Regions from separate parts of the Ferdinandcohnia sp. SAFN-114 genome, predicted to be linked through region 1. Evidence: riboswitches for the same ligand, from Rfam matches in the RefSeq annotation. Region 1 holds a riboswitch; each other region holds the start of a gene.
What was found. A riboswitch is a leader RNA that binds a small molecule or an ion and turns the genes downstream of it on or off. The one in region 1 is predicted to bind cyclic di-GMP.

Region 1 (9,599 bases):
TACGTTGAGCTGATACCTTACCAATCCCCAAGTCGATAAGTTCAATCTCAGACATTTCTGCTAATCTACGAATACCTATACCAGCTAGGATACCTGTATTCTCGGCATTCGCTAATTTTCCTCCGATAATAATCGCTAGAAGATATTGCAACGGCGTATTATCTACTCCATAAAACATCATTTCCTCACGAATATTAACAACAAAATCTTTCATTAATTTCTCCACCTTTTCTACGATTTTTGGCAATAAAAATACAGACGCACCTCTATGCCTCTGTTAGAAAATCCTATTATGCTTCCGGGAAGAAAAATCCCATAAACCCATCTCTTAATTTACTTAATTTGCTAAGTAATTTGGAATTCTCAACTTGAATCGGTTGAGTACATCCCAAATGGTAGGTTTTATCACCCTTAAACCTCCATACTACTGATTCACCAGTTGCATCTTCTATTGCCTTAACAAAAGTAAGAACCTCATTATAAGCTTCATCACTTTCAATAGATAGACAGCGATAGAAACGACGAGTACCATCTTTAAGAATGATCTCTGCAGATACACGAGCTCTTTGATGCCTTCCTTTCGATAGAACCATCTTGCGACAATCCTCGATTACATCACCCTTGTTGAATAATTCGGCCATAGTTTGAGCCATTTAAAACACCCTTTCTGAAGTTAATTTTTTATATAAAACGCAAAAAAAAGCGCCCTTCAGAAAGATTCATAGACACACTGAATACAAGTGTGAAAGAATCATCCCAAAGGACGCATTACGTTTAATATCAAACCCGCTAACCATCTAAGTGAGGTTGCAATAAAAAAAGAAAAGTAAAACTAATATAATTAAATATTACTATATTTCCCAGAAAAAAACAATATAATTCATGTTATTGCGTTTAGTAAATGTATATAGAACACTAATACTATATGATGATACTTTTACTTAACTTTGATTCGACTATTTAAGCTAAAAAACTATTATATGCAAAGGCTGTTTTTCACTTCACTTTATACCTGTATAAATTTGGAATTTAAAATAAAGGAGCCAGCAAAAAAAACAGAGCTGTATAACAACTCTGTTTAAAGGAGGTGAATGTTATGAGTAACTTTGAGCTAATTTCCAAGATCTTTTCCAACCTAACGCTACAATTGGCAACGTATTAGCTACATATGTAATCATACAACTCGTGGAAAAATAAGATTCACCCCAATCAGTGAATGTGGATCAGACATTCACTGAACTAAACTTATTAGCATTATTAAAATTTTAAACCCTTATAGATACATTTGTAAAATCACAATAATTAGCCAATTTCTGCGGAAAATTAGGCAAATTTCTAAGTTCCGCCCTCCTAATCGTCATTCTAAGCATTTATAAATTATAAAAAGAGCCATAAAAGGCTCTTAAAAAGGGAGTTCCATTCTAGGTGCATTTTTATTATGTGTGGCTAACCTATTTATTATTCGAGCATAGACGTTATAATAAGAATTAAATTAGCGGTCGTTAATATAAATAAATAAAGGAAGTTTCTAAAATGAAAGCTCCTATTTCCGATAATGAACAAAATCTTATATATGAATACATTTTTCATACTTACCTGCTGGAATGCTTGGAATATAATCGAATGATATCTGATCAAGCGGGTTTAAAAATTGTAGAAGCGTATCAATCATTACATGAACATATTCTTAAGAAGGTCCGAATGGATATCAAAACAATGGTAGAACTGATGAAAAAGTTAAATATAAGAGTCTTCTCCCCTGTTCGATTAGACGATATGTTTATTGAGGTCAAATACACAGCGCATGGGTATGAAGGAGCAATGAAATTCTGGGATAAAGCGTTAGATAAACATGCAGCTAATCGTTTAGAAAAATACATGGGAAACCCAAATCCAAGGCAATGGTAAAACAGTGAGCGGAACCGTTGAATGTTTTTCCAATCCCTTGTATTATCTAATTAGTCAAATATAGTCAAAGTCAAAAAAGTCGAAATAAATTGTCCTGTGAAAAATATAAAGAAAGGAGGATGAAATGTGATAATTGAACATAAAGATGCAACACCTATAGAGGAAAAATCTAAACACCCATTATATGTACTTGAAGTAAATTTATATTATAAAAGTAAAGCATACTCTGGCGAAGTGAATTATCATTTTGATGATAAATTAGATGTAGGTTCTCTTGAAAGCGTATTAAACATGTGTAATGAACCTAGGAAAGAATATTTATCACTAAAACGATTAGTTGAATGTACAGTAGATGGTTATATTAGAGAGAATAATTAAAAAGAAGATTCGCTAACTAGAAAAGTAAATAGCGAATCTTCTTTGTATCTTCCAAAATTGGAACCTGTTTAAAGTGCATACGATGCCTTTCCTAAGGATCTCCTAATTCATACATTTGCTTATTCATGAAAACTTTTCCCTTACAAAGATTAATTAAATAGCTAAGCTTAATTGCCCATCCTCTAGTTCAACTAGCGGGATTTCGCATTAGGGTACTGTCTTTCCCCCCGAATACGTTACAACTAATTGCGTTCCTTCTAGATAAACCTCTTTCATGTGGCCTTTAATACTCTCAAAAATATCCTTCATATCATTATTCCACTACTAAGCATAAAGGGGGTATCCCCCGCTAGGAAAATATGCTTAGCAGAGGATGCTCCTTATAGTAGTTTTATAATGTCAGTTTATTAAGTATCAAAAAAAGAACTCATACTTCTTCTTTTATGAACTTATAAACATGTTCTATATTATCCACCATGTCAGTTAGACTTAAATCATTCTCCTCATTGATTAGATTTTCTAATTCATAATATTTTGCATCCAATTCTACCCCTTCTTCTCTTGCTGCATACATCATTGCTAAAAAGATGGTTTTCAAAGATATTGGATTCAACAATTCCTTATCGGATTCATTTTCAGCTTTATCCATTAAATCTTTCCAGTGTTTCATACCTTCCTGGTCATTATTCAATTCTGTTTCCCAAAATTTATCTGGAATCTCAACTAATTTAAGTTGTTTTCTTAAGTTCATTTGAAAATTTTCTCCTTCTCAACTTGGAAAAAAACATTAACAATACCAAACTTCGTTTATTTCATCCCACTTGAATTTTTCAGCCATAGACGCTATTGACACCATTAGTGAATGGTCAAATTCTCCGCTATCATCTGTTAGATCATAGCCCAAAAATTCTAGCATCTGTCTCATTTCACTATCGGTTTTTATAACAGTTCTACTTAGTATATTTTTCATAATTCTTCTCTCCCTATTAATGTGTCTTTTTAAAAGGAATTAGTTTTCCTTCCCGCTTCTCCCAATCACTTCAAGAACCGCGGTTTTTAATACAAAATAACGAGCCTGATCATCAATGACTTGAACAACATTCCATCTCCCTTTACCATGCTCCTGAATCCATTTAAAAAAGTAATGTCCCATAAAAATCCTCCTAAATTGAAAGGAGAGTATACTCTCTAATTTGGTTTATCATATATGAATGAGCTATGTGATTCGTCCTTTTTCCTTTTTTGCTGAACTATTAGATTTTCCCTCAAGTTCTTCAATCATCCATTCGAGGAGACCTTTATCAAGGAGTTGAAAGTAAAATTCATCAGCCTTTACCCATTCGTCCTCATTCTGCAATCTCTTAGTTTCTGCTAGTAATGTTTTAACTTGTTCTAGTTTTTCGTTATCAATAGCATTTGTAACCTCTTTGGCACCTCTCGAATAAAACTTACGACCCAAAAATTCAATTACAGTAGGATGACCATCTTTGTCCTTAACAATCTTCGGAAAATGGTCAGCTAAAATCCGGCTCTAATAATCTCGATTAATCTCGTTGCCTTTCCAAGATAAAAGATTATGATGGATTGTCTTTAGTCCTTTAAGATTGCATTTCATAGTTAATTTCTTCCCAGAGTGTTTTATTTTCTTTGTAAAATCCGAAACTATGGATTAAATTTAGTAATTCATCATCACTCGTATAGCGTTTTGTGTATTTTCCCGCATTTAGAGATACCTCTTGACCGTTTTTTAGATAGGTTAGTTTAAAGCTAGAGAAACTTCTAGATTTCAGAAGTTTCTTAGCCTTAATTTTATTTCCAACTAGTTCAACATCGTGTGAAAGTAAAGTTCTTTGGAGGAATGAAAACATTTGTTGCTGTGTTTTCATATTCATTCTCTCCTTATCTTTTAAGCTCTCATACGGTTTTGTGAAGCTTGAATTGTACGATTCTGTAGCATACTCATCATTTGTTTTTCGGTATCAAGATTCATCATGATAAAATCTAAACGAATATCAACCACTGTTTTAAATTGGTCGATTTCTTTTTTGGTAATGATACCTTTTTGAATGAATTGTTGTAGTTTTTCAGAATCTGGCTTACCGTACTGGATAAGCATTTCTTCTCCAAAATCCTCATAAATAGCATTGATATCATATAACGGATCATTGGCAACCAATGAAACAGAACCGTATTCATGAGAAATCTTCTTTTCTTGATGTAACTCCTTACATTGCAACATTATTTTTTTGGCCTTCTCATATTCATGCTGATAATTATCTAGTTGAGGTACAAGTGCCCCATTCTTCAGGGCTAAAATGAGAAGGTTTGTTTAATTCCTCCCTTTTTTGTTAAAGCTAGGCTTCACATAATAGGAAGGTTCGTATCGATAAGCTCTCAATGTCTCAAGAAGGAGCTCTTCTTTTTTTATCTCTTTATGATCCATTTTTAATACTGGAATCAGTAATCCAATATCATGGAAATACTCATTTAAACCCACGTAATCAATCTCGCTAATCTTTTTCGGAACAAATTTAGCAACAACATTGAAACGGGTATATTCATGACGTTTTACTTCTTAATCAATAAGTTGTTTTTCCATTGTCTTCTTTATTGCTTTAACACGAGAATCTACATTCTTCAAGGATGGATAGATGCCTTTTTCCACTAGCAGTTGCATGATTTCAGCAGCATTAGGATTCTTTTCGAAATGAGCCCTATCGGTCCGAGAACAAGCTTTACATCTCTTTAAATCAAACGCAGGTCTTTCAGTATTGAAGCGACAATTTTCACAACTTTTACTCATGATAATTCCTCCTAAAATATGATTAAGCTGCAATTTCAGCAATGAACGCATTTGTAATGATCATTTTCTTTCCAGCTTTTAATCCCACCTCAATAAAAATGGGCTTTCCGTGTATCTCCCCAATTTGGACAGAATATAGAAAACCCACTCGACAATCGTTTCTTATAAATACTCCATCGGTCTTTAGCATTTTAAATAGTCTTTCTTGCATGTATGACGGTCTAAAATAATCCAAAACTTTGTTTTTTAACATGATAATTTCCCCATCCTTATGTGTTTAATCGAAATGATAGTATCCGAACCATAATGCAAAGACATTAATTGTCTTGCATGTTCTTGGTCTACAGCTGACACGAGATTAGATACAGATTTCCTTTCGTGATTTACAACGACTAGGAATGTGTATTTATCTGGTCTTTGGACTCCATCAAAAAACTCCCATTCTGGTAATACAGACGTAATTGGTTCTGATTTGATTATGGCAGGAGGACAAAATTCATTCTCCGTAATAATCAACAAAGCGGGATAACCTAGTAAAATCTGAAAAAGGAAGATGTCACCCGATGCAATTACCTCACCATTCTTAGAAAATGTTTTTTCACCGACTGAAAACTTAGCGTTTTTCGTATAAAAATCAAATGTCATACTGCTACACCTTCTTCCTGGAACGAAAAAAGATCGAACTCAACAGGTCTTAACTCACTCTGCAATAGCTCAATCTCCTTTAGACACTCTATTAATTTCAGTCTTTTACCTTTAGAAGAACGAATTTGAAAGGTTACTTTGCCATTAACAACCACAACCCCTACTCTTCCTTTTTGGAATAACCCTCTGCTGTCTACCATTTCGTATGATGGACGTTTTAAAAGGTCTTTAATCCAATCTTCTGTTTTCATTTTGTGATGGGATAATTCGAATTCGACTCCTGTGACCATTGGATCTAACCAGCCTAACGAGGAATCAAACAAATAGATACCACCATCAATTTCTCCTTTAAAAAAGGCTCTGTAGGCTTTCATGGATTCTCTTGGTTGATTTTTAAATGGCTCAATTCTAAAAACATGGCCATCTAAATACCATTCAAATCCATCTTTCTTTGTTGCAAAACGTAATCCTCTAAGTGCAGTACCTAATTGTTCTGGCGGAATAGGAGCAAAGCAAGTAAGTTTAAACATGAGCTACTTCCCCCTTTTCAAGACAACCTGTTGAACAATACGTTTTACCGTTAATGTGAATTAATGTTTCACATTGGCCCTTACAGATAAAACAACATGTTTCAAACTGCATGTACTAAACATCCTCTCTTAATAGCTTTTTAATTATGAGCAACTTTTATATACTCACATATTCCTCCCCCCCTTTAAACGCAAAAAAGCCCTTGGGTTTTCATAAAAAGTAGACAGTCAAAATCTGATTCTACTTTAATATGAACCCAAAGGCTCCGAAAGTTTATTAGTAACCCTGCTAACCGAAAATGGTTGCAATTTAAAAGAAAAGTTAAAAGAATATAGCTAAATTATAGCAAAGGTTACATTTTATCTCAATGTTTAATTAACTTGGAAATGGTGTCTTTTGTTATAGAAAATAAATCATTTTTATAATTTATCTTTAGGTAGTTAAGCTGTTCCTCTGTAAGCGGATATACTTCTTTAATAATACCTGATTCTCTTAGCTCCATAGCAAAATCTACCGAAGAGGAATCTAAGTATAATTCTCTAGATGTAGAGTCGATCACTTCGCAATTTAATTCTTCTTCAATATCCGATCTAATTCTTGACTCTGCTGCCAGTGCGACAAGTTCTACATACATATTATCATCTACCATAAAATACGACCTTCTAAAAAAATATTTTATTTCAGAAGATGTAATGATCTCATCTGAAATTAACTCTTCTGGAAGTTGTTCTGCTGCTTTCATTTTAAAATACACCTCACGTAAAATAATTCGTATAATATAGGCATTTTCTGACGTTTTCCTTTAAGTTATTTCAATTGTAGTATATGTGGAATGCGAAAATTGTAGAATTTAACAATTAATTTAAAAAACATTTACTTATTTATCAAAATGATTCAACTACAATAAAAAAAACCCACCTATAATACATAAATGTAAGGTCGGTTGCACTAGTAGCTCTGGATTATTCAAGTGCCCAGGTAAAAATAATCCTTCATAGCTTTCCTTATAAATCCTCAAATTTTGGCAATGTTTCTCCGGATAATAGAAAAATGTTTTCTAGTGAAACGTTTCTTTTTCCCCTTTCAATATTGCTGATGTAATTTCGATGTAACCCTGTTCGATAAGCAAATTCCTCTTGTTATATCCCTTTTTCTATTCTTAATAATCTGACTTTTTGTCCGAACTTAATTTTAATCTCATTAGGATTTAAGTAATTCATGTATTGAGTATAATAGAGAAATTAGTAGTTCGCTACAACTATAAGTTACATTTTGGGTTAAATTTTACATTTAATGTATTAAGATTATATCATATTAATGTTTTTATTTGTAAGTATGTTTTAAAACAAAAAAACACCTAAAATGTATACTCTTATATTACTTTTCATAATTGACGGTACTTAGTGATATTATATCAATGTTAATGCAATAGGTTATTTTCATAATTATTTAGAGTAGAGTTTCATTCACGTTATTCAGATAAAGAGTTTTTGATAATTAATCGGAAAAAATAATTCCTTTTAATTAGGCTGCAACCTTTCTTTTAACTAAGTACCAAACCTTTTAAGTTCCTCGAGCTGAAACAGAATAAACTAAAAAGTGCTGCTACCGGCCTCCGTTGTTTAATACGGCCATAGGAATGTACCACTTCTGCCATTTAATTTACCAACGATTACCACAAAGTTTACCACTGGTTGCCACCGTATTTACCATTGGGGCAGATTTACAAAGTTAAGGGTTTTGAAAGATAAAAATAATTCCTCCGCATGTTTAGAAAGAAATTAGGCTTTAGATGTTCAACAAACGCATCCTTATATGTAGTATCCGTTTCAAAACACAGAAATGGTGCACCTTTTATCATTTTTTACATCCAACCATAAATAAGCGTATAAGGACTTGACTTGGAGCCTCTGTGGGCATGATTGGTCTTGAAAGGCTGAAGCAGTTGTTTCAGTAGGCAAACCAGCCTTTCATACCCACCCCAAACTGCCTATTCCCTAACTTTGTTTACTTAATATATTTTGTTAATAGTTTTCATCGTAAACAATGATAGGACTTTACTTGAATATCGTTATTAACGATGAATACGGTCAAAAATCATACTACATATAAGCGCCCGATTGCTTAATAATGACTTGCATTTTATTTGTTAGCGTGCTCGGCTTCAATTTCCTCACTCAACTTAGGAAATTGTTTCTTAAAAGATTTTACTATCTTTGTGGTTTTACTAAATGCATATTTTTTTACTTCACCATAAGGAATCCATATTTCTCTATTCTGAATCTGTTCATAGAGGGACGATATAACAGCATCGCGGTGATCAGGTGGGAGTTTCCTTGTTGTACGTATTTCTTTCATCTTATTGTGGTAAAGTATATAAAGTTCCGTTGCGATCCATTCCTTTTGACTGTTTTTTAATTGTGAAAAACGTTTGTTTGTTTGAAGAAGCTTTCCATTTATCTTTATATGATTTTTCATTAAGAACCGTCCTTTAAATCTTACTTAACTTAGTTTTTTAAAATTTTAACTTAATTGTTATTTTCTAATTTTCTTGAAGAAGAAAAAGTATCTCAACTTATTGAAGAAACGCACCCGTTAGCTTAATAAACACTACTGTTATTGGAATGGATTTTTCTTTTCGCTTGGATAATCAATTGAATTAGCTATTTCAACTAATACTTCAGGAGTAACCTTATCAGAAATCCTTTTATCAATACTAAGTATGTATTGCCAATTATCTCTTTCAAAGACTAATGCACCAAAACTTCTATACTCCATATACTTTGCTTCATTTCCGTTCTTTAGTTTAAACACTTTAAAAATGTATTTATCCTTTATTGGAATCTTATGATTAACAGGTCGAACATTTATTTTGTAATGATTTTCAGGTGATTCATCACTAATAAACTTCAATTCAAAAGAATCGTTTATGTCGCCATCTAAATCACTAAACCTTCCAAAATAATGAGTAAAGTTTATAGGTGGGATCCTAAGAGGTAGTTTTAAGTCTTGTTTGAAATGTTGCTCAAATTCTTTTACAGCTTCTTCAACCGTCTTATAACCAATTTCAGGATATATTTCCTCTAAAGGTTGAGGCTTATCGTTTGTAATTGCATATACCGTTCCATTATTTATCCCACAAATTAAGATACTGAAAAGAAGCATTAAAAGAAAGAAACTTTTCTTCAATTACATCACCCTAAATTATATTTAGGTATATTTTCACCAACCAACAACCAACTATTCTTTTTCCACTAAACTCCCTCAATAAACAAAGTGAAAACTCACGTTTTCTCCAGTATTCTCAGTATTTTATAGAAAGTAATTTTTAGAG
Region 2 (14,846 bases), on a different contig from region 1:
AAGTCTTGCGAAGTATGCCGATTATCTCATGATTATGGCGTACGATGAGAGCTATCAGGGAGGAGACCCTGGGTCAGTCGCAAGTTATTCGTGGGTTGAAAAGTCAATCCAGTATGCGCTCGCGCAAAATGTAGCGCCAGATAAAATTGTCCTTGGAATTGCGCATTTTGGACGCTATTGGATTGAGGGTCAAAGCTATGGCGGATACGGAATTTCGAACACGCAGGTCCAGACGATGATTGATCGCTATAATGGTAACGTTGTATTTGACGAAGTGAGTAAAACGCCAAAAGCGATTATCACGATTAAAAAAGGCGATCCCGTGACCGTAATAAACGGCACGACACTTTCTCCGGGCACTTATACGATATGGTTTGAAAATGAAGAGTCCATAAGTAAGAAGCTTGAGCTCGTCGGCAAATATAATATTCGTGGTGTCGGCAACTGGAGTCTAGGCCAGGAAAATAAAAATGTCTGGAACAGTTACACGACGACATTGCCAAACACCGTTCCTGTCGTGTCACCAGTGTATACGGGGCCAACTCAAAACTATAAAACGTACACCGTATCGGCAGGCGATACACTCTGGGGAATTGCCAATCGAAACGATACAACCGTAAGCGAATTGCGGGAAGCCAATGGCCTAACGACAGATTTACTGTTTGTTGGCCAAGTCTTACGGATTCCAACGGACGAGGCAAATGTGGTAACTCCACCTCCTGCGCCTGAACCTAGCACAACTGCACCTGTGTATATGGTGAATTATACAGTTGTAGCGGGCGATACGCTGTCAGGAATTGCTGTTAAAAATGGCACAACCGTGACCGCCATTAAAAATGCCAACAACTTAACATCAGACATGATCTACATTGGGCAAGTATTAAAAGTCCCAACAAACGTTGTGGTTCACACTGTAGCATCCGGTGAAACCTTATATGGTATCGCCAAGCGATATAACACGACCGTTGCAAACATTAAGACAACCAATAACTTAACAAGCGACATACTCAGTATCGGACAAACGTTGAAGATCCAGATTTAGATTGAAGACCCGAATGCCTTTTGTGGGCATTCGGGTTTTTGGTAGTGGGGGTGAATTTGGGCTAGTGGCAGTAAAATTTGATTAGTGGCAGTATTTTGAGATTAGTGGCAGTAAATCTGGAATAGCGGCAGTATTCCGGCTAGTGACAGTAAATTTCAAACAGTGACAGTAAATCCCCGGTGCATTTACCTCGCAAAATTTGAGGCGAAGCGCTATCGTCCATAAATTCTGTTTATCAGCCATATTTTTCGATTATCGGCCGAAAACGTCATTTATTGGCCATAAAATTTAAATATTAGCCGTAAATCTTTGTTCAAGTTATTAGATTGTCTTTATTTTAATAAAAACAATCATCTACCATTGCCGATAGCAAGTATAATAATGCTGATTTTCACAGGTAAGATAAGAAATATTAACAATAGAATGAATTTATCGCCAATTGGCCACAACACCCACTGATATATCCAGAAGATGTGATATGATAGTGTCATAGGATAACAGAGAAGGGTGAATGAAATTCATGAAGGTAGCGGGACGGAATGACCAGTGCACGTGCGGGAGTGGAAAAAAGTATAAAAGATGCTGCGGACGGTCTACGGTTGTTTCCATTGATCAAGTCGTTGAAAATGAACTGAACGATGTCCAACATGATATGTTCCAGTACGCCATCCATTTGTATGAAGAGTTTTTTGATGACGTTCTGGATCAGTATAGTGATATTTTTAATGAGCTTCCAGATGATGTCTATGATTTATTTTCATTCTTTTCGCGCGTTTGAATCATTAGTTCGATTCCGACTGATGGAAAAACGATTTTGGAAGAGTATGTTGATATTTACGGTCCAAAATATAGCCGCCCACGAACACGCGACCTTTTACAGAGATGGAAGGCTGCAAGACCGTCTGCATATATGGTGACAAAGGTTGATGAGCAAAGAACGTATATGAAGGTTCAGGATATTTTTACGGGTGAGCAGCATCAAGTGCGAATTTATGAGATGGAAACAGATGTGGAGGCAGGCTATTTTGTGTTCGGAACGTTGTTGCCTGCCGGTGCAAATTCAATCTTTTTCCCGACATTTCTTGAATTGCCAACGGAATATGCGGGCGATATGCGAAACATGATTCTTGAACTCTTTGAAAAAAGCAGTGAGACCAGTCCAGTTGAGTTTATGTCCAATGAATTTATCGATGTATTCATGGTTTTTATGTTCGGAAAGGCGAAAGTAACGGCGGATGATTACCACTGGCAGACCTCCAAACAGCGAGAGGTCGCCGAAATGTTTCAGATTCGGATGAAAGAGTACGATTATGACGAGGAAATCGTAGGAATTGGACTTTCACTATGGCATAAATACTGCGAACGCAAAAACCCAAGGATTATCAAAACAGGCATTTATGAGGCAGCTTTGGTCTATATGCTTGAAATGATCTATCCGTATGAAGGTCTTTCTACGCATGAGGAACTTGCGGAAGAATTTGATGTGTCGCCAAGCAGCATCTCGACAAAATTTAGAGAACTCGAAAAAGTCCTTCAGGAAGAGCTTGAGAAATACGATGAAATGATCAATGGCCCTGATCTAGATGATGAATTTTTATTCGATTAAAACCGTGACAATCCATTTGATGGGTTGTTTTTTTTGGGGTTAAAAGAAGTGTGCATCCGACCTTAGTACCATTTTTACAGAAAATAAAGGAATTTGTCGATTTCTGTGTAATCTGTAGAATGTAGCTACTAAAGGGAGGGTTTTGAATGGGGAACTTTGTCAAAGTTTTAGGGATTGTGCTGGTGTTGTTAATACTTGTCCTACCCGGAAATACTGCATTTGCACATGGGGATGGTTGTGGATGTGGCGACTATTTGCAAGGAGCAGAGCGTAACAAGGCGGTTGCGAGCATATTGAAATCGAATGAATTTAAAGTGGTGAAAGCAGATAAAAAGAGTAACGGATACCAGTTTGTCGGGGCTAATCAGATTATGGCAATAAAAATGCCTAACTCTGAGGGGAAAGTCTACACAATGGTCGCTGTTCCGTTTGTTCACGAAAATGGCGAAGTGTTATTATCAGTTTTTGCGGATGGAGTTCATATGGGTGACGGACCTCCTCCAATACAATAAGTAAGTTTTGATCCCTGACAAATCGTTAGGGATTTTTTGTTAAAATTTTGTCACAATTTTCCTTTGCAAAGTTTGCTGAATAGTGTAAAATGGATTTTAATTGGAAAATGAAAATGGTAGGTAAAAAGTATGAGTTCTGAACAACTTTTAAAAATAATGGTAGACATTCAGAAAAAAGTAGAAGAAACATCTTCTATTACAACTGAAGAGGTTATGCAGGATCTAATTGGTAAATTAAAAGATTGCCAATCTGCATAATTCGATAGGAAATTTAAGGATGAAGTCAGAGGATGAACTCTGGCTTTTTTTGTTTCAAGATAAAACCTTTCGTAATCTCCTAAAATATGAGAATATGTAATTGTTTAGTAACTTTATTGCTTAGAAGTCCACTACTTATATTAGTAAGACAATGGTAAAAGAGTTTACAATTTAAGGAGTGCAACCCTTGGCTGAATAAAGTTATGCCTCCGGCGGATGCCTCGATTTTTCAGTGGGATTTTTTCGAGATAGCTCGAAAAAAAATCGGGCGCAAATACGCCAAGGCGCATTTGATTCAATAATTTAGGAGGAACTCAGATGACAAAGGTTCGTTTTGGTGTTTTATCAACCGCGAAAATTGCGAGAAATACAGTGATTCCAGCGATGGAGCGTGCACATAATGCAGAGGTTGTGGCTGTTGCGAGTGAAAGCGGGAAGGCGAAAGACTTTGCTGTTGACCTTGGCATTCCAAAGCATTATGAATCATACACCGATTTATTGAATGACCCTGAAATTGATGCGGTGTACATTCCGCTTCCAAATCAACTACATAAACAATGGGCGATTGAAGCTGCGAAGCACGGAAAACATGTGCTTTGTGAAAAGCCAGCAGCATTGACCTCACAAGACGTGGAAGAGATGGCGGCAGCTTTTAAAGAAAACAATGTGATTTTCATGGAAGCGTTCATGTATCAGTTCCATCCACAGCATAACCGTGTAAAAGAAATGATCGCAACAGGCGAAATTGGTGATGTGAAGTTAATTCGCTCAACATTCTCCTTCCTCCATGATTTGAATTCTGGAAGCATTAAGATGCAAAAGGATCTTGGTGGCGGCGTGTTATATGATGTGGGTTGCTATTGCATCCATGCAAGTCGTTTGATTACGGGTGAAGAGCCAGTTGAAGTGAAGGCAGCTGCAAACATTCACCCGACACATGACGTCGACATTACGGCAGCAGGTACGCTGAAGTTTGAAAGTGGCGTAATTGCGAACTTTGATGTTAGCTTTGAGCAATCATTTAAGGAGCAGTATGAAGTGGTCGGCACGAAAGGTTCGATCGTAGTGAAGCATGCATTCCGTCCTGACAATGAAGGTGGAAACGGTGTGCTTGTGGTGAACAACGAAGGAGGCCAACGTGAAGAAACGGTGCAAGGTGACCAGTATAAGCTTCAGGTGGAGCATTTTGCAGAAAGTGTTCTTTCTAATAAACAACCGATGTACAACCTTGATGAAACGTTGAAAAATATGCGCGTGATCGAGCAGGCACTTGCTTCCGCTCGTAACTAAAAAGTCAGCCCCCGGGCTGGCTTTTTTCGTTTCTTCCTTTTTTACTCTCCCTTACTCAAATCTATCAAAATTTCTCTCCCAAACATGTATATCTATCAAAAATCCGGCAATACTAGATTACTAGAAGATGGGACACAGGGACAGGTCACTTGTCCCAGAAAAATGGAGGGATTCGAAGATGATGAAGGTGAATGTGGAGTTACCTGAGGTTCTACCGGCGAATAAGGAAGATTTTATGAAATTGTTGCTAGAATTAGTAGTGAAAAAGTAATGGGAATTATGATGTGGTCTATTGTTGAAGAGTAGAAAAACTTATATACTAATAGAAGAAAACGTATATCAGAATAGGGCAAACTCTCCGAAAGGATTGGACGCAAAGCCTAGGGTCTACCGTACACTGTACCATGATCGCCTGGCTGCCAATAATGTACGCTTGTTGGGCCATTCTTTTAGTGATTGGTCTTATTTTTTTGCCTGATTTTCTACTATTCTACGAGGAAGAGGTACCATAGATGAAAAGTATTCGAACAAGGTTATTTGTTAGTTTTTTTGCCATTATCATCCTTTGTATAGGCTTAGCGACCTATAATTACATAGCGGTGTCCAATATGAATCAGAAAACGGACGATGTTGTGTCGGAGGAACTCTCAGTTTTACTAGAATATGATAGTTTGAAATACAATATTGCCCAGAGTATTGCGCTTGCGAGGGCGTATGTACTGTATGGGGATGATACCTATAGAAATGAGTATGATGTTTACTCGGTAGAATTTGATTTAACGGATCGAAAATTAAATGCAATGAAGGTAAAAGAGGTTGAAGAGCTTATAAGGGAAATGAAAAATTGGCGTGAATTGATGAAGGAAAAAGTTTTTGCCCCTTATGATAGCGGGGATACTGAGCTTGCGATGCATAATTTGAAGACGTATATCCAGCCGAAGTCAAATGAATTGATGGAACAAGTTAAAAAGCTCACGGATGATCGAGAAAGACAGATTGTCTCAACGGGTACGGACGTTGTGAAATATGGTCAATCAGTGAACTTCGTAGGACTTCTGGTCACAGCTGCTGTGATTATTTTAGGAATTGTGATTTCGATTTATACCTCTGTGGTGATTGCTAGACCGGTAAAAAGTGTCGCAAGTCGAATGAAGGCGATTTCCAATGGCAATCTTCAATCAGCCCCAATTAAAACGAAGCTCAAAGATGAAATTGGTCAACTTGTTTTGGCGGTTAATGAGATGAATGAAAATTTAAAAGGCATGTTTAAGAAAATGGTTGTCGTCTCCGACAGTGTCACTGGTCAAAGTGAAGAATTGACCCAGTATGCGGATGAGGTTATGGCGGGCAGTCAGCAGATAGCAGTCACAATGGAGGAACTTTCACGCGGTGCAGAAGACCAGGCGACGTCTGCTACCACATTAATTGAAAAAATGTCCACGTTCTCGGACGAAATCATGCATGTAGCGGTTAAGGGCGATAGTATTAAGGAACAATCACAAGGCATGCTTGCCATGACAAACGACGGCAGTTCATATATGGAAACATCGATTCAACAAATGTCGAGCATCTATGAAAAAATGAAACAGTCACACGCGCTTGTTGTTGGTCTGGACCATAAAACAAACGAGATTACGAAGCTTGTTAAAGTTATTCAGGAGATCGCGGGGCAAACGAATCTTTTAGCATTAAACGCAGCAATCGAGGCAGCCCGCGCAGGAGAACACGGAAGAGGATTTGCGGTTGTTGCCGATGAGGTTCGAAAGCTTGCAGAACAGGTTGGTAAATCGGTCGCAGAGATCACAGAGATTGTAAAAGGTATCCAAACAGAATCAAAGCAGGTCGTTCAATCCTTAGATGACGGCTATCAATCCGTTGAAGAAGGCACCAACCAAATTCAAACGACCGGAAAAACCTTTAATGAATTGAAACGAACAATTGAAGAAATCGGTACACAAATAGAAGCAATGTCAAGCTCGTTATACGGGGTACTTGACGATACAAGAGAGATTAGCGGTGCCATCGAAGGAATTGCGGCTGTCGCTGAAGAATCAGCTGCTGGCGTTGAACAAGTATCCGCAACCGCCCAGCAATCCAGTAGCTCCATGGAAGAAGTCGCCAAAAGCGCCAAACAACTCGAAGAAAACGCCGGCGAACTAAACGAACTCATCCAAGCCTGAGACAAATAGTGCTGGGGGAAGGACCCTTAGGGCAGATTTCATGTGCCAGGGTTCCAGCCGCCGCTGTAACCTCCACTTTGGGTCCCAGCTGAACCTTGGGACACTGGGACAGGTTCCTTGCCCCAGAAGGCTGATGGACTCCTCCACAAGTGCCATGGTATATTATAGAAAAAAGGAAGAGAGGGACTCCCGTAGTGGTAAATATCGGTGACATTCTTTTTCAATTATTTGCACTTCTCGTTCCATTAAGTATAATAGCGGTACTCGTTTATGTGGTACGGTTCTCAAAGCGGGTTAAACGAATGGAAGCGAAGCTAGATGAAATATCGAAAAAAGTAGAGTAGGACTTGGGAGAGAATCCCAGGTCTTTTTTTCTGAGAGTGTTGGTGACCAGTTTTTATTTCAGAAAAAGGATGCCTGTGTTGGCATCCTTTATTTTTTAACACTTACTTTTACATTACGAAACATGAATTTGGTTTTTTCTTGTTTGTTCGTGAGTACCATCGCGTCAATCTGGGAGGTGGTATCCTGCAACTCGACCTCAAGCTGAATTGTTCGCCACGGATCATGCAAGCCAATCACCGGGGAAACCGTCTCAGCTAAAAAAGTTCCTCTTGCATCAGTCTCATCCACAAGTAAGTAAACGGCGGCCTCGCCCTTCACCTGCACCTCAAATATAATCGTTTCTCCACCTTTTACCCCTCTAGGTGAAAAAACAAATCCTTCGTTTTCCTCAGCGCCCTTCGTTTTCACCTCAAATGTACCTTCCTCGACCTGTACGACAGTAGCGCTCACACCAAAAAACGGTGACTTCTTCTCCGCAGCAGAAGCAGGCGATACCGAAAGAAATAATAATGCTATACAAAGTAAAAATTTGAATTTCATCATAAGGACCCTCCTTTGAAACAATGAGTCTGTTCCATTAGTATGTGGAAAAAGGAGGAAAACATGTAAGGCATAAAAAAACAACCGGTATTATAACCGGTTGTTTACAACTTCTAATTCCAAGATGTGGTGGGACAAGGGACCTGTCCCTGTGTCCCACCGAACCCCTTGGCATATCTACCTATTCGATTTCTAAGTGTTTTTTCAAGCGGGTTGAGACAGCTTGGCGTTCGTCTTCGGAGACGATCCAGTACCATGCGTCTAGGGTTTTGCCGACTCCATCGATGCTGAATTGCTCAATGTTATGACGAGCATCCTTGTAGTTTGCCTGTATAGTTTTCATCTCGTCAAAGGAAATGTCGGTTGTGACGTTATTGCCAAGTGCTCCAAGAATGTCATCAAATTTGGTGACGGAAGAGAAACTTGCTCCTTTGTTGATAATCCCTTGGATGACTTGCTTTTGACGATCTTGTCGACCAAAGTCACCACGAGGATCGTCATAGCGCATTCTTGCATATTTAAGGGCTTCTTCTCCGTTTAGAGTTTGAGTTCCTTCGGAAAATGACGCACCATCATATGAGAACGCAAATGTACTGTTCACTTGAACTCCGCCAAGCGCGTCAACGATTTGTTGCAGACCTTCCATGTTTACCTTTATATAATAATCAACCGGTACGTCTAGGAAGTTCTCGACGGAATCAATCGTCATATCAACGCCACCAAATGCGTAGGCATGGTTGATTTTATCTTGTGTTCCTCTGCCAACAATTTCAACGCGTGTATCACGAGGGATACTCAACATTTGCATGGAATTCGTATTTGGATTCACAGTAACCATAATTAACGTATCAGTACGACCCTTGTCGCCCGAGCGTTCATCAACACCCATGAGCAGAATGGAAATCGGATCCTTTTTACTGATATCGATCTGTGTAGTTCGTTTATCGGAAGGACCTCGGTCTTCATGCATCTTTCCAACCGTACTCGCTACTGATTGATATAAATAGACGGCGTATCCACCGATAGCTAATAATATAACAAGAAAGATCGTTCCAATAACCTTTGGCCATTTCCGCTTCGTTTTCTGTTTCGAATGGCGGTCAACACGACTCATTTCAATCAACACCTTTTTTAAGATTAGGATAATCAAAAACTGCACAATATATTAGACGTATTAGAGGCAGAAAAGGTTTCAGATTTGCGTGAGAAAATGTCTATGTAGGTCGAAATTTAGCGAAGAGAGCAAAAGTGTGTGCGTATTTGTAACTCTATCCAAAATGTTAGATTAGTAGAGTCTCAAATCTGCAGGAAAATGTAACAAGGTACAAAATTTTCTAATTTATTTTACAAATTAAATCTGTTGTGGTATTTTTAAAATAATTAGTCATATATTAGGATTAATTATAGGGGGTGGGTACGAAACAATTAAAAATACATGCCGTTAAATTGTTTAAGGGTCGATGGAAGAATATTTTTTAAAGGGGGAAAAAACATGAGTGGTCTAGATTGGGGAGTCATTATAGCATTTTTCTTACTTATGGTTGTCATTGGTTTTTGGTCGTTTAATAAAGTACAGGGTTCAAAAGATTTCTTCGTTGCTGGCGGAAAGCTTCCTTGGTGGCTAGGTGGTATTTCACACCATGTCGGAGGGTATAGTGGCGCGGTTTTTGTAGCATACGCAGGCTTAGCTTATACGCATGGGTTTAGTTTGTATGTTTGGTGGGCGATACCAATAGTTTTATCTGTTATTTTAGGTGCGTACATTATGGCACCAAGGTGGTCGAAGCTACGAACAAAGCTTGATATTGAATCACCAACAGAATATTTAGCGATGCGCTACAATGTTCCAACACAACAATTAGTTGCTTGGAGTGGTGTACTTGTAAAATTATTTGATGTTGGCGCGAAATGGGCTGCAATTGGCCTTTTACTTAATGTGTTTACTGGTATCCCAATTGTTTATGGAATTTTATTATCTGGAATTGTTTCGTTAATTTATATTACAGTTGGCGGTATTTGGGCAGATTTATGGACAGATTTTGAACAGTTTATTGTTCAAATCGTTGCAGGTATTGTCATGTTCTTTGTTGTTTTAAGTCAAATGGGTGGATGGGGATCGATAACTGGTATTTGGGATAAACTCCCAGAAGCAAATAGTCAACCATTTAATGAACCATATACGCTGGGCTATGTGTTAGTTTTCGTGTTCATCGTATTCTTCAGTTATAACGGAGGAACTTGGAATCTTGCAGCACGTTACATTGCATCTCCTTCAGGGAATGAAGCAAAGAAATCAGCCCTTTTTTCAGGAATCCTTTATCTCGTATGGCCGTTAATTTTATTCTTCCCAATGTGGGCTGCACCACTTATTTTACCGAATTTAGAAGACCCTACACAATCATATGCACTACTCACCCAGGAACTATTACCAGCAGGATTAATTGGTCTTGTGCTGGCTTCCCTATTTGCCGCAACTATGTCGATGACTTCCTCAGATGCGAATACGATTTCAGCAGTTATTACAAGGGATATTCTCCCTGTCATGTCAGGTAAATTTAAAGGTCTTGATCAGAAGAAATCCTTGAAAATTGCAAGGATTGTTACGTTTACTTTTACTTTCTTAACACTGATTATAGGAATTTTCTCAGATAATTTTGGAGGAGTGTTAGGTCTATTAATTTCCTGGTTTGCTGCGTTGGTTGGACCTGTTTCCATTCCAATGCTTTTAGGATTATTACCTGCCTTTAAGTACAGTGATTCAAAAGCTGCAATCTCTTCTATTATTGCAGGACTTGCTATGTTTGCTTTAACAAAATATGGAGTGGACTGGGCATTATATGTTGAACTTGGGGCTCCAATTTTCACTTCAGGATTAGTATTTATTGGACTAGGTTTATTGAATAGAAATAAACCAGTTAAGCCTGAAATTGAAGATATGTTATCAGCGATAAGTAAATCAGATGAAGAATTAGCGAAAGATTCAAAGAATATTACACCATCCCTATAACTTTATTCAGCATACATTTTCCTACTTCTGTAAGTGGGCGTGTGTCCAACAAGTGAAACAAGTTTGGAATGGGTACAAACGCAGGCAAAATAAAATTAAAGCCTCCGTTTGATGCCAAAGATCTACAATGGAAAGATTTCGAGCAAGTTCGAAAAAATCTTGGCATGAGACACCAAGGTGCATTTGATCAGGTAAGGAGATTCGTAATGGATACTCAACAACTTGTTAGCTTTTATAAAAAGGAAATTGAAGAAAACTTTTGGCCTTTTTGGGAAAAAGCATTTGATAATGAAGCAGGTGGTGTTTTTACCTGCTTCTCTAATGATGGAAGTACATTAGTAAGTAAGGATAAATACACGTGGTCACAGGGGCGATTTCTCTGGCTATGTGCTGAACTTTATCGGTTAGTAGAACAGGGAAAAGTCATTTTAAACAAAAAACGTTTAAAAGAAATGGCAGACAAAACATATCATTTCTTAATTAATCACACGCTCAAGGAAAATAAATACGTTCTATATGCAGCCACCCATGATGGAAAACCAATCAAAGGTCAAGAAGACATTAGTGTTTTTGCAGATTGCTTTTTTGTCATTGGTGTTACTAAGTATGCAGATGTGTTTCATGATGAGACTGCATTTGATCAAGCATACAATATCTATGAATCGATTCATCATCGAATTGAGCAAGGATATTTTAGAACGGAACCATATCCGATTCCGATTGGATATTCTTCACATTCTATTCAGATGATTATGCTTAACGTTGCTCAGGAGGTGGAAGAAACAGCTGAAAAATTGTCCAAACCAGTTGTGAAAAAGGCAAAACAAATAAGCGCGAGAATCCTACAAGAATTCATTCTTGAAGATGGAAGAATTGTAGAGTTGCGCCCAATGGATTCAAGTAATAAAGACACCTTACTTGCGAATCATGTAAACCCAGGCCATGCTTTGGAGTCAGTATGGTTTCATGTTCATAGCCTCCATGAATGGGAGGAAAAAGAACAGCATAAAAACCTACAAATTTTAGCAAATGTAACACGGCAGGCCATTCAATTAGGTTGGGATGATGAACATGGAGGATTGCTTCGGTTTGTAGATAAAAATGGAACAGAACCAGCAGGAAGGCTAATAAATGACCCGTATGAAAAATTAATTCTCGAAACATGGGATACAAAGCTTTGGTGGCCACATTCAGAGGCTCTTTACACATTGTTATTACTATACAAACAGACGAAAGATGAGCTCTTTTTACACTGGTATAAAACATTTTTTGAATATAGTTTTTCAATCTTTCCTAATCCGAACAAGGAAATAGGAGAATGGATTCAAATTCGGGATAGAAGGGGTGAGCCTTTGCAAAAAGTAGTCGCTTTGCCAGTTAAAGACCCCTTCCATATTCTTAGAAATTTTATTCTTATTTTGAAGCTGTTTTGAAAAGGAGAATGAATCATGACTTTACTTCTTGGAACATATGAAATAGACATGACACCGCAGCCCCCTGTTCAGTTAGCGGGTTATGCACATCGAGAAGGGAAGGCTATGGAGGTTCATTCTCAGCTTTTTCTTAAAATTTACTATTTTGAACAAGATGGAAGGGCCTTTTTACTCATCATTGGAGATGTCATTTGGTGGGATGATCAACTTGTGGATACATGGAGAAAAAGAGTGGCAGATGAGTATTCCGTAAAGCCGGAATCTATTTGTTTCCATGCCACACATAACCATTCTGGTCCGCAAACAAGTGAAGCTTTTACGAGTCTCTTAGGTGTAAGTGATCAGAGTTATAAAGAGTCATTGGAAGATGTAATAATGAAAAGTGTAAAATGCGCCATCTCCAACAAAGAACCGGTGACGATTGCAAGAAGGAAAACTACAAGTGATATTGGTATTTACCGTCGTTTAAAGCACGAAAATAAAATGGTGATGAGCCCGAATCCGTATGTTCCAATCGATAAAGATGTAACCATCATTACCTTTGAAAATATCAAACACGACATGAAGGCAATGTTGATTCACTACGCCTGCCATCCTACAACAACAGATGCAAATGTGGTCTCATCCGAATATACCGGAGTTTGTTGTGCGAGACTAAAAGAGACATATCATCACGCAGTGATTGGCTTTTTGCAGGGATGCTGTGGCGATGTGAGGCCGGCTTTAATAAAAGATCATACGTTTTTTAGGGGAAGCCTACAAGACATGGAGGCAATTGGGAACCAATTAGCGGAGGATATTATATCTGGGATGAACATAAGTGATGTTGAAGTGATACATTCTGATAGTTTGCAAGCTTATTCCTCCCGGGTTCCCTTACCTTTTCAAAAAGAGTATACCTCAAATGAAGAAATGGAACCTGACGTTCTAAGTATATGGAAACAACATATCGAACAAAATTGGCAAGATAAAAATAAAACACGACTAGAAATACAATTTCTAGAAATAAGCAGTAGGCTCCGTTTTATCTTTTTTAATGGTGAAATGGTTCAGCACTACAGTCAATACGTAAAAAAGATTGATTCGGGGGTTCTTGCCATTGGATACAGTAATGGAATGATTGGATATATTCCAAGTCAAACTCAGCTAATGGAAGGTGGCTATGAGGCGGAGGAGTTTATTTACTACTTTGGCTTACCTGCCCCTTTTCACATAGAAACGGAAAAAATAATCCAGAACGCAATTGATAATATACTAGAAGGTGAATGAAAGTGAATATAAAAAGAAACGGAAAGAAGGATCAATTAACATATTACGTTTTCGCAACGCGCAATGAAATGGGAGAATATGCGGCTCGCGATGTGGGGAACAAACTAGTAAAGTTACAGCAAAATCAAGAAGAGATACGTATGGTTTTTGCTGCAGCTCCTTCACAGAATGAGTTTTTACAATATTTAATAGGTGACGACAGAATTAATTGGAATCAAATTATCGCTTTTCATATGGATGAGTATGTGGGACTTGATAAGGAAGCGCCACAGCTGTTTCAAAACTTTTTAAAAGAAAGATTGTTTACGAAAGTTCCATTCAAAGAGGTTCATTTACTTGATAGTTCAAATGAAAATGAAGTAGAACGGTACTCACAGCTTCTTCAAAAGCAGCCAATTGATATCGTTTGTCTAGGAATTGGTGAAAATGGCCACATTGCATTTAATGATCCACCGGTTGCGGATTTTGAGGATAAAGAGGTCATCAAAAAGGTTGAGCTTGATGATATTTGCAGACAACAACAGGTCAATGATGGCTGCTTTTCCCAGATAGGAGAGGTTCCTCTTTTTGCTTTAACGTTAACAATTCCTACGTTACTTTCTGCGAAATACATGTATTGTATGGTTCCAGGCAGTACGAAACGACAGGCAGTCACTCAAACCTTAAATGGGCCAATTAGTACAGAATGTCCGGCATCGGTTTTGAGAACACATGAGAATGCATATCTTTACGTGGATCAAGATTCATTTGGGGATGAATAGTATGGCGAATGAAAAACTTGTGATTGAGGGCATTCATTATAAAGAAGATTGCGGTGTCCGTATTGAGATTAGAGATGGAATGATCGAATCGATTGAACCGGCAGAAGTTGAAAACGAGACTTATCTTGCTCCGGGATTTGTTGACTTGCAGGTCAATGGATATATGGGGATTGATTTTAATTCACTTGCTACGAAGGAATCGGATATTGAACGCGTTTGTTACAGTTTGCTTGAGCAGGGTGTAACTTCCTTTTATCCAACTGTTATTACAAATTCGTATGAAAGTTTAGTAAAACTAGTTTGTGTGATTTCAAATGCCATTTCAAATAACGGACTTATTAAAAAAATGATACCGGGAATTCATTTAGAGGGTCCATTTTTATCTATGGAAGATGGTCCAAGGGGCGCTCATCATCTTGACCATATTAGGGAACCAGATTGGGAGTTTTTTAAGAGATTAAATGAATCTGTGAATGGGTTGATAAAAATTGTTACGCTATCACCGGAGTGGGAAGGTGCTAATGAGTTTATAAGATTAGCTTCCGATTCTGAAGTGTTAATCTCAATTGGGCATACAAATGCGACGTCAGAGCAGATTCAAAT
Region 3 (7,576 bases), on a different contig from region 1:
ATGCCTTTTTTCAGTACTTGTCGACCACGACAGGACGGCTAAGCTTCAGAGGTAGGCACAAGAGTACCTACCTTCAGCTGGAATTCGGGCACCTTGCGCTTTTCTGTTAGTTCTGTCCCATCTTAAATTCTAGGAAAAGCTGGTTATAGATGGCGAGGTTCTTTTTCCCAAGGTTTTCATACACCTCAAGCTTTTCGGTTAGCTCTGGAGATGGGTAGAAACGCTCATCAGACACCATATCTTCTGGCATATATTGTAGTGCTTCTTTGTTTGGAGTAGAGTAGCTGACGTATTCCGTGTTTTGAGCTGCTACTTCCGCATCCAGCATAAAATTAATAAACTGATGTGCGCCATCAATATTTTTGGCTGTCTTCGGAATGACCATATTGTCAAACCAGAGGTTAGAGCCTTCGCTTGGTACGACATAGTTCAGATCCTCATTTTCCCACATGATATCAGCGGCATCACCCGACCAAACAATTCCAATTGCAGCCTCGCGATTTTGAATCAGTACTTTACCCTCGTCACCAACAATTGCTTTTACATTTGGGGTAAGCTTCATCAGTTTTGCCTTTGCTTCAATTAAGTGGTCAAGATTGGTATCATTCAATGAATAACCAAGAGAGTTAAGCCCCATTCCAATGATTTCTCTAGCACCATCAACCAAGATAATTTCATTTTTTAGGGAAGGGTCCCAGAGATCATTCCAGCTTGTAAATTCTTTACCATCAAGCATGGTGGGGTTATAGACAATGCCGACCGTCCCCCAGAAATATGGGACTGAGTACTGATTACCCGGATCAAAAGGAAGATCCATGAACCGTTCATCAATGTTTTTTAAATTTGGTAGTTTTGAATGGTCAAGAGGGATGAGTAAGTCCTCTTGGCGCATTTTATCAATCATATATTCAGATGGCACCGCGATATCGTAGGTGGTTCCACCTTGTTCGATTTTTGTCATCATCGCTTCATTAGAGTCGAAGGTTTCATAAATAACCTTGATTCCAGTTTCCTCTTCAAAACGATCGATGAGTTCTTCGTCGATATAGTCGCCCCAGTTATAAATCGTCAACGTGTTCCCACCAGCGAGACCCTGAGATGAATTTAAATGGTGGATAAGGTAGAGTAACCCACCAGATACAAGTGCAATTGATATAAAAGCACGGATGAGCTTCGTCATTTTCGAACCCCCAATCCACGTGTGTTTCCTCGTTGTGCAATAAAGTAATATCCAACAACAAGAAGCATTGTAAAGATAAAGAGAAGAGTTGACAATGCATTAATATTTAACGAGATTCCTCGTCGTGCAAGAGAATAGATTTCAACAGATAGCGTTGAGAAACCATTTCCTGTTACGAAAAATGTAACAGCGAAATCATCGAAGGAATACGTAAGGGCCATGAAAAATCCAGCAAAAATTCCTGGTGTGATGTAAGGAATAATCACCTTTGTTAGAACCTGCCATTGGCTTGCTCCGAGATCTCTCGCTGCATCAATTAAAGAAGGACTCATCTCTTTTAGTTTTGGCAGTACCATAAGTACAACGATTGGAATACTGAAGGCAATATGTGAAAGTAACACAGAATAAAATCCTAATTTAATTCCAGCCATTGTTAATAAAATTAAAAAGGAAGCACCGATAATGACATCAGGACTTACAATCAAGACGTTATTTAACGATAGTAAAGTATTTTGAGTTTGTCTTTGTTTAATCGAATGAATCCAAATGGCTCCAAGCACGCCAATAATGGTCGATACAAGAGCAGAAAGCAAGGCAATCACAAATGTATTTAACACGATGATTAGCAGTCTAGTATCCCCGAATAGCTCCTTATACCAATCCAAGGTAAAGCCCTCAAAATTGCTCATCGTGCCACCACTATTGAATGAGTAATACACGAGATAGAAAATCGGTGCATATAAAATGAAGAAAATAATAAATAGATACGCCTTAGAAGAAATAGCCAGTTTATCTTTCATTTTTAGCACCTCGTTTCTTGCGGTTTCCAGTTGCGACCATAATTACTACCATAAAAATAATCAGGAAGACAGCTATTGTTGAACCCATGCCCCAATCCTGAGTGACAAGAAACTGTTGTTCAATGGCAGTACCAAGTGTAATCACTTTGTTTCCTGCAATTAGTCGTGTCAGCATGAATAAAGATAGAGCAGGAATAAATACAACCTGACAGCCTGATTTTACCCCTTGAATCGTAAGTGGGAAAATCACACGACGAAACGTAGTCCATTTAGATGCCCCAAGGTCGCGAGAAGCATCTAGCAGACTAGGGTTCAATTCATTTAGTGAGTTGAAGATTGGTAAAATCATAAACGGAATAAAAATATAAACAGACACAAACACAAAGCTAAAATCTGTAAATAATAATTGTTTAGAGCCAATACCAAACACTTCTAGAATAGCGTTAGCTGTTCCATACGTTCCAAAAATCCCGATAAAAGCATAGGCTTTTAATAGTAGATTAATCCAAGATGGAGCAATGATTAGTAATAACCAAAGATGTTTATGCTTTGTTCTTGTAATTAGATATGCTGTAGGATATGCCACCAATAGAGTTACAGCAGTAATTAAAAACGCATACCAAAAAGAGCTTAGCGTCATTTTTAAGTAAACGGGTGTGAAGAATGTTTTATAGTTTACTAAAGATAAATTTCCCTCTATATCAAAAAAAGAATAATAGAGAACAAGTGTAACTGGAGCGATAACAAATATGAGAATCCATAATGCATAAGGGATAAAAACAAGATTACGTGTTACCTTATTTTCCATGGCTTTCCCCGTCCACGTATGCCTCTAAACGACGATCATATTCTTCTTCTGTTTCACCAAGACGCATAACGTGTATTGCCTCTGGGTCAAAATGAAGTCCAATTTCTTCGCCAACTTTAGCCTTCTTAGTTGAATGAACAAGCCACTCATTTCCATCCTTATCCAAACCGCAAATTTCATAATGTACTCCTCTAAATAACTGGGAATCCACTACAACTTGTAGTTTTCCTTTTTCAACAGAAGTAATTTCTAAATCTTCTGGACGGATGACAATTTCGACTAATTCATTGTCTGAAAAACCTTGGTCAACGCATTCAAATGTCTTTCCGACGAATTCTACGAGAAAGTCCCGATGCATTTTTCCTTTTACGATATTAGATTCACCGATAAAATCAGCAACAAAACGATTGATTGGTTCATCGTATATATCAATTGGGGTACCACTTTGTTGAATTTTTCCTTCATTAAGTACAAATATCTCATCAGACATGGCAAGAGCTTCTTCTTGGTCATGGGTAACGAAGATAAAAGTAATACCAAGCCGCTTCTGAAGGTCGCGAAGCTCGTATTGCATTTCGGTACGAAGCTTCAAATCGAGAGCGGATAATGGTTCATCCAATAAGATAATCTCGGGTTCATTAACAATTGCACGTGCAATCGCAACACGCTGTCTCTGACCACCTGACATTTCTTGAATTTCACGATTTTCATAGCCTGCAAGATTAACAAAGCTTAAAGCTTCTTTTACCTTTTTATCTATTTCAGATTGCTTCAATTTCTTTATACGTAACCCAAAAGCAATATTTTCAAATACATTAAGATGTGGAAACAGGGCGTAATCCTGAAACACTGTATTTACTTGACGTTTATTTGCAGGTGTCGTATTTACTTTTTTACCATTAAAATAAACCTCACCACTTGATGGTTCAATAAATCCTGCGATTAACCGAAGTATCGTGGTTTTTCCACACCCAGATGGACCGAGAAGAGTATAAAATTTTCCTCTTTCTATTTCAAAGCTAACATTGTCGAGAACAGCTGGATCATTGTCATACTGCTTTGTGACATTTTTAAATTGGATAATAGGTATACTGTTCATAGCAACCCCCTTCTTTCTATTAATAGAGATAAGATTCATAACGTAATCCGGCATAATTATACACGAATCGGCAAAAAAAACAATAATAATTATAATTGTCAAGTCAGAAAACTAGGGAAGACTATTTTCTTATTGAAACAAGAGAAGTGTATAGGGCATTTGGGATAGGAAAATTTTCCCGTTTTTAGCAAAAGATTATAACGATTTCATTGACCAAAGAGGAAAATAGAAATATAATTATAGTACTATTTAAAATACTCTTTCTTTAATGAGTTAATTGGATAAAGTAAGGGCAAATTCATTGAAAGATGAAGACGCAAAACTATAGGGGCTAAAGTTCACTAGTGTTCAAAATGGAAGATAAAAAGGACCGAGAAGTTCAAGGCGGCGTAGCTTTTTTGTACCAGAGCGTATGTAATTATACGTGAGGAACGTAGAAGTAAGCCAACCCAGAAATTCTATGTGTCATTTTTACCTGAGTTTTGGAACATCCTCATTTTGGACATGCCAGCCAGTTACCGAGTACAGCTCGTATCGAAAGAACGTAGATTAATCGGTATATGATTAGTCTTTTTTTATACCAATTTATTAACAATATGTTGCTACTATATTACTAGATTTTTGGAATTGGAACATTTCAAACGAATTTTGGAACATCCTCTAAAAAAATTTGGAAGTGATTACATGGAGAAAACAATCCAGAATCTTAACTTGCTAAAAAAATTAAGCGAACTAATTGAGATGATTGGTTCTGAGAAGACTCTAATTTCTGACGAGGTTCGTACTTTACTTAATCAAACATGTCAGGAAAAAGAAGAACAAGAGATTACCAGTACCCTTTTAAATCAACTCCAAGAAATAAACGAACAAATGGAAAACATGCATTGGATGAATAAGCATTACCGAATCCTACATGATTTCGCACAAGTCTGCAGTAAAACATTAAATGAATCCGTCCTTCTCCAAAAGTCTTATGAAATGGTTTCACGTGTTATGCCTACTGATGCATTTTATATTGCATTGCATAATCCTGGTGACAAACATATTCATTTAGTCTTTATTATGGATAATGGCGAACCAGCTCCTCCAAGTACCGTAGACTTTGGCGAAAACTACACATCAAAAGTCATCAAAACAAGGGAAATCGTCCACCTCAAACATCAAAACCAGAACATTGAATATGATACGAAAATGGGTGAGGGGGACGAGGACACAAGCTCCTGTCTTTTTGTACCCGTTGTCATTGATGACCAGGTCAAAGGTGTCATCTCAACTCAGAGCTTTAAAGATTTTGCTTATCGGAAAGAGCATGAGGAACTACTACAAATGATCGGTGCGCAAGTGATCAACTCGATTGAAACAGCAAGATTATATGAGAAAATTTACACAATGTCTCGTACGGATGAATTAACAGGTTTAAAAAACCACCGTGCATTCCATGAGGATTTAGCACAACTGATCAAAAATGAGAATGATGAAATAACAGTTATGATGATAGACTCTGATGATTTAAAACAGGTCAATGATCGGTTTGGGCACGATGCTGGTGACCTATATTTACAGGTACTAGCATACGGAATGAAAACGGTATGTAATGAAAAGTTTGAGGGGTATCGTTATGCCGGAGATGAGTTCATGATTCTGATTAAAAATAGCAGCGACACGTGTGTAAAGGAAATTTACGCAACATTAAATGAGTATTACAATGAAAATCCAATCATCATGGAGAATGAAAAAATCATTGTTTCGATCAGTACGGGTGTCGGGATATATCCACACCATGGAACGACCGTAGATTCTTTAAAAAAGGCAGCCGACCAAGCGCTATATGCTGCAAAAGAAAGTGGAAAAAAACGCATCGTAATAGCGAAATAAAAAAGCTCATCCAAATGGATGAGCTTTTTACTCGTTGTCAAGCTCCAGGCACCATCGGCTCGAGGTCACAAGCCAAACGCTTCTGAAGGTAAAAATCACCTTCTGTCAGCGCTCGTCTTGTGCTTGTCGCCGATAGACGGGCGCCCTGCGCTTTTCTTAGTTGATATGGGCAATAATGCCTTCTTCGTCGTCCAACACAAGTTTGATTCCGGCATATGGGTCACGGTTAAGAAATTCGCCTAGCCATAAACGAATTGCTTCAATTAAGTTCGCCATAATGAGAATCTGCTTTCGATCGTTCACGTATACTTCTGCGGAGAATCCGTACTCATCGTCATACATCAGCTCCACTTCAACCTCTTCAGGCTTTACTTGCTTTTTTAAGCCGATATAGACACAAACTGCATTTATAATTTCCTGTTCAGAAAGTATTAGCGTTGCCATGGATCAGTCTCTTTTTTCTTTTTATCTTTAATCATGACGAAGATTTTTCGAATGATGGAGATCAGAACGTAAATCGCAAGAACGTTAATCATTAATCCTAAAAATGAACCAAGCATACCCATTCCACCTAAAAGACCTCCGAATAGGAATCCTGCAAGTCCACCAAGCATAAGACCTTTCATTAATCCACCAGACATGAATCCACCTTTAGGAGTGGTAGGAGTAGTAGATTTGTTAGTAACATTGTTGTCTTGTTTTTTCTGTTGTTGCTGGAAGTTTGATTTATTTTTGTTCCCAATATTACTATTGAATCCTCTTTTACCTGATTTGTATCCCTTTGCTTCTACAGACGTTGGTTGGTCTTGGAAAACAAAGCTCCCAAGCGGGGAAAAAATCAAAGTAAGTGCTACTAATGCTGATAATATCTTTTTCATATGATAGAAATACCTCCATAAGTTAGTTATTTTATTTATAATAGTATACCTTATTATCCAATCTATTGCGCTTTGCAATACCTCCTCATCAACTTTCTCTCTTATATACGATGAAAGCAGAGTTTGGTTTCGCTTTTTTTAAAAAATACGATTGGTAAATAGTAACAAGAGCCCTAACGAAATTGTTAGGGCTCGCAGAATGTATTACATAAACATATCAAGGATCAAGACAATACCCAAACCTACAATAGAAGTTGTGAATAGTAATAGACCCCATGTCTTAAAGGTATCTTTAATGCTCAGACCGAAATATTCTTTAAATAACCAGAATGATGCGTCGTTAACGTGTGTGATTGTGTTACTACCAGCCGCTGTTGCAAGAACCATTAATACTGGGCTAACATCAAATGTATCGATTAGAGGACCTACAATACCAGCAGCAGTTATCGCTGATACAACACCTGTACCTGTAGCAATACGAATTAAGGCAGTAATAAACCAAGCCATAATCAACGGTGAAATTGTAGTATTTTCCATCATCGAAGCAATATAGTCACCAACACCAGAATCAAGAATGACTTGTTTGAAGGCACCACCTGCACCTACAATAAAGATTATCATCGCAATTCCTTTGATAGCGCTTGAGAAAGAGTCCATTACAGTGTTAATGTCTCGACCTGTACGTATACCAAATACATAAATACCGATTAAAACAGCCAGAAGTAAACTAATTTCTGCACTACCTAGGAAGTTAATAATTTCATGGAACAAGCTTCCTTCTTCGATAAACATATTTAGAATAGTTGCAGTCATAATCATGATTGCTGGGATTAATGGAACAAAAAGACTTAAACCAAAACTAGGCATTTCTTCTTCAGTGAACTCTTTTGGTTTTTCCATTAATTTTGGAATCGGACGATCTAAATTTTTCATCAT

Region 2: another riboswitch for cyclic di-GMP. It lies ahead of ACR65M_RS05800 (methyl-accepting chemotaxis protein); the one in region 1 lies ahead of ACR65M_RS25185 (hypothetical protein).
Region 3: another riboswitch for cyclic di-GMP. It lies ahead of ACR65M_RS08840 (sensor domain-containing diguanylate cyclase); the one in region 1 lies ahead of ACR65M_RS25185 (hypothetical protein).

Annotation. Positions count from the first base shown of each region.
Region 1 covers NZ_JBPFDQ010000129.1:822-10,420, forward strand. The annotation lists gene radC (RadC family protein) at 1-214, opposite strand, end outside; gene ACR65M_RS25115 (DUF6018 family natural product bioysynthesis protein) at 291-653, opposite strand; gene ACR65M_RS25120 (YhjD family protein) at 1,534-1,908, shown strand; gene ACR65M_RS25125 (hypothetical protein) at 2,035-2,286, shown strand; gene ACR65M_RS25130 (hypothetical protein) at 2,714-3,037, opposite strand; gene ACR65M_RS25135 (hypothetical protein) at 3,074-3,256, opposite strand; gene ACR65M_RS25140 (hypothetical protein) at 3,296-3,439, opposite strand; gene ACR65M_RS25145 (hypothetical protein) at 3,503-3,745, opposite strand; gene ACR65M_RS25150 (hypothetical protein) at 3,885-4,172, opposite strand; gene ACR65M_RS25155 (hypothetical protein) at 4,193-4,525, opposite strand; gene ACR65M_RS25160 (hypothetical protein) at 4,616-4,783, opposite strand; gene ACR65M_RS25165 (hypothetical protein) at 4,862-5,089, opposite strand; gene ACR65M_RS25170 (hypothetical protein) at 5,112-5,342, opposite strand; gene ACR65M_RS25175 (hypothetical protein) at 5,336-5,734, opposite strand; gene ACR65M_RS25180 (hypothetical protein) at 5,731-6,264, opposite strand; gene ACR65M_RS25185 (hypothetical protein) at 6,630-7,007, opposite strand; cyclic di-GMP riboswitch class II at 7,195-7,277, opposite strand; partial or broken gene ACR65M_RS25190 (helix-turn-helix domain-containing protein) at 7,270-7,392, opposite strand; gene ACR65M_RS25195 (hypothetical protein) at 8,408-8,743, opposite strand; gene ACR65M_RS25200 (hypothetical protein) at 8,882-9,454, opposite strand.
Region 2 covers NZ_JBPFDQ010000012.1:16,435-31,280, reverse strand. The annotation lists gene ACR65M_RS05830 (LysM peptidoglycan-binding domain-containing protein) at 1-1,042, shown strand, start outside; gene ACR65M_RS05825 (YecA family protein) at 1,563-1,820, shown strand; gene ACR65M_RS05820 (hypothetical protein) at 1,857-2,648, shown strand; gene ACR65M_RS05815 (hypothetical protein) at 2,795-3,160, shown strand; gene ACR65M_RS05810 (YwzD family small protein) at 3,290-3,418, shown strand; gene ACR65M_RS05805 (Gfo/Idh/MocA family protein) at 3,737-4,708, shown strand; cyclic di-GMP riboswitch class I at 5,047-5,132, shown strand; gene ACR65M_RS05800 (methyl-accepting chemotaxis protein) at 5,221-6,888, shown strand; gene ACR65M_RS05795 (DUF4083 family protein) at 7,083-7,232, shown strand; gene ACR65M_RS05790 (hypothetical protein) at 7,321-7,773, opposite strand; gene tagU (polyisoprenyl-teichoic acid--peptidoglycan teichoic acid transferase TagU) at 7,955-8,887, opposite strand; gene ACR65M_RS05780 (sodium:solute symporter family protein) at 9,266-10,780, shown strand; gene ACR65M_RS05775 (AGE family epimerase/isomerase) at 10,849-12,213, shown strand; gene ACR65M_RS05770 (neutral/alkaline non-lysosomal ceramidase N-terminal domain-containing protein) at 12,229-13,482, shown strand; gene ACR65M_RS05765 (glucosamine-6-phosphate deaminase) at 13,479-14,243, shown strand; gene ACR65M_RS05760 (N-acetylglucosamine-6-phosphate deacetylase) at 14,245-14,846, shown strand, end outside.
Region 3 covers NZ_JBPFDQ010000021.1:593-8,168, reverse strand. The annotation lists gene ACR65M_RS08860 (ABC transporter substrate-binding protein) at 107-1,180, opposite strand; gene ACR65M_RS08855 (ABC transporter permease) at 1,177-1,980, opposite strand; gene ACR65M_RS08850 (ABC transporter permease) at 1,970-2,788, opposite strand; gene ACR65M_RS08845 (ABC transporter ATP-binding protein) at 2,778-3,887, opposite strand; cyclic di-GMP riboswitch class I at 4,169-4,232, shown strand; gene ACR65M_RS08840 (sensor domain-containing diguanylate cyclase) at 4,572-5,762, shown strand; gene ACR65M_RS08835 (YxcD family protein) at 5,919-6,206, opposite strand; gene ACR65M_RS08830 (hypothetical protein) at 6,194-6,640, opposite strand; gene ACR65M_RS08825 (gluconate:H+ symporter) at 6,845-7,576, opposite strand, start outside.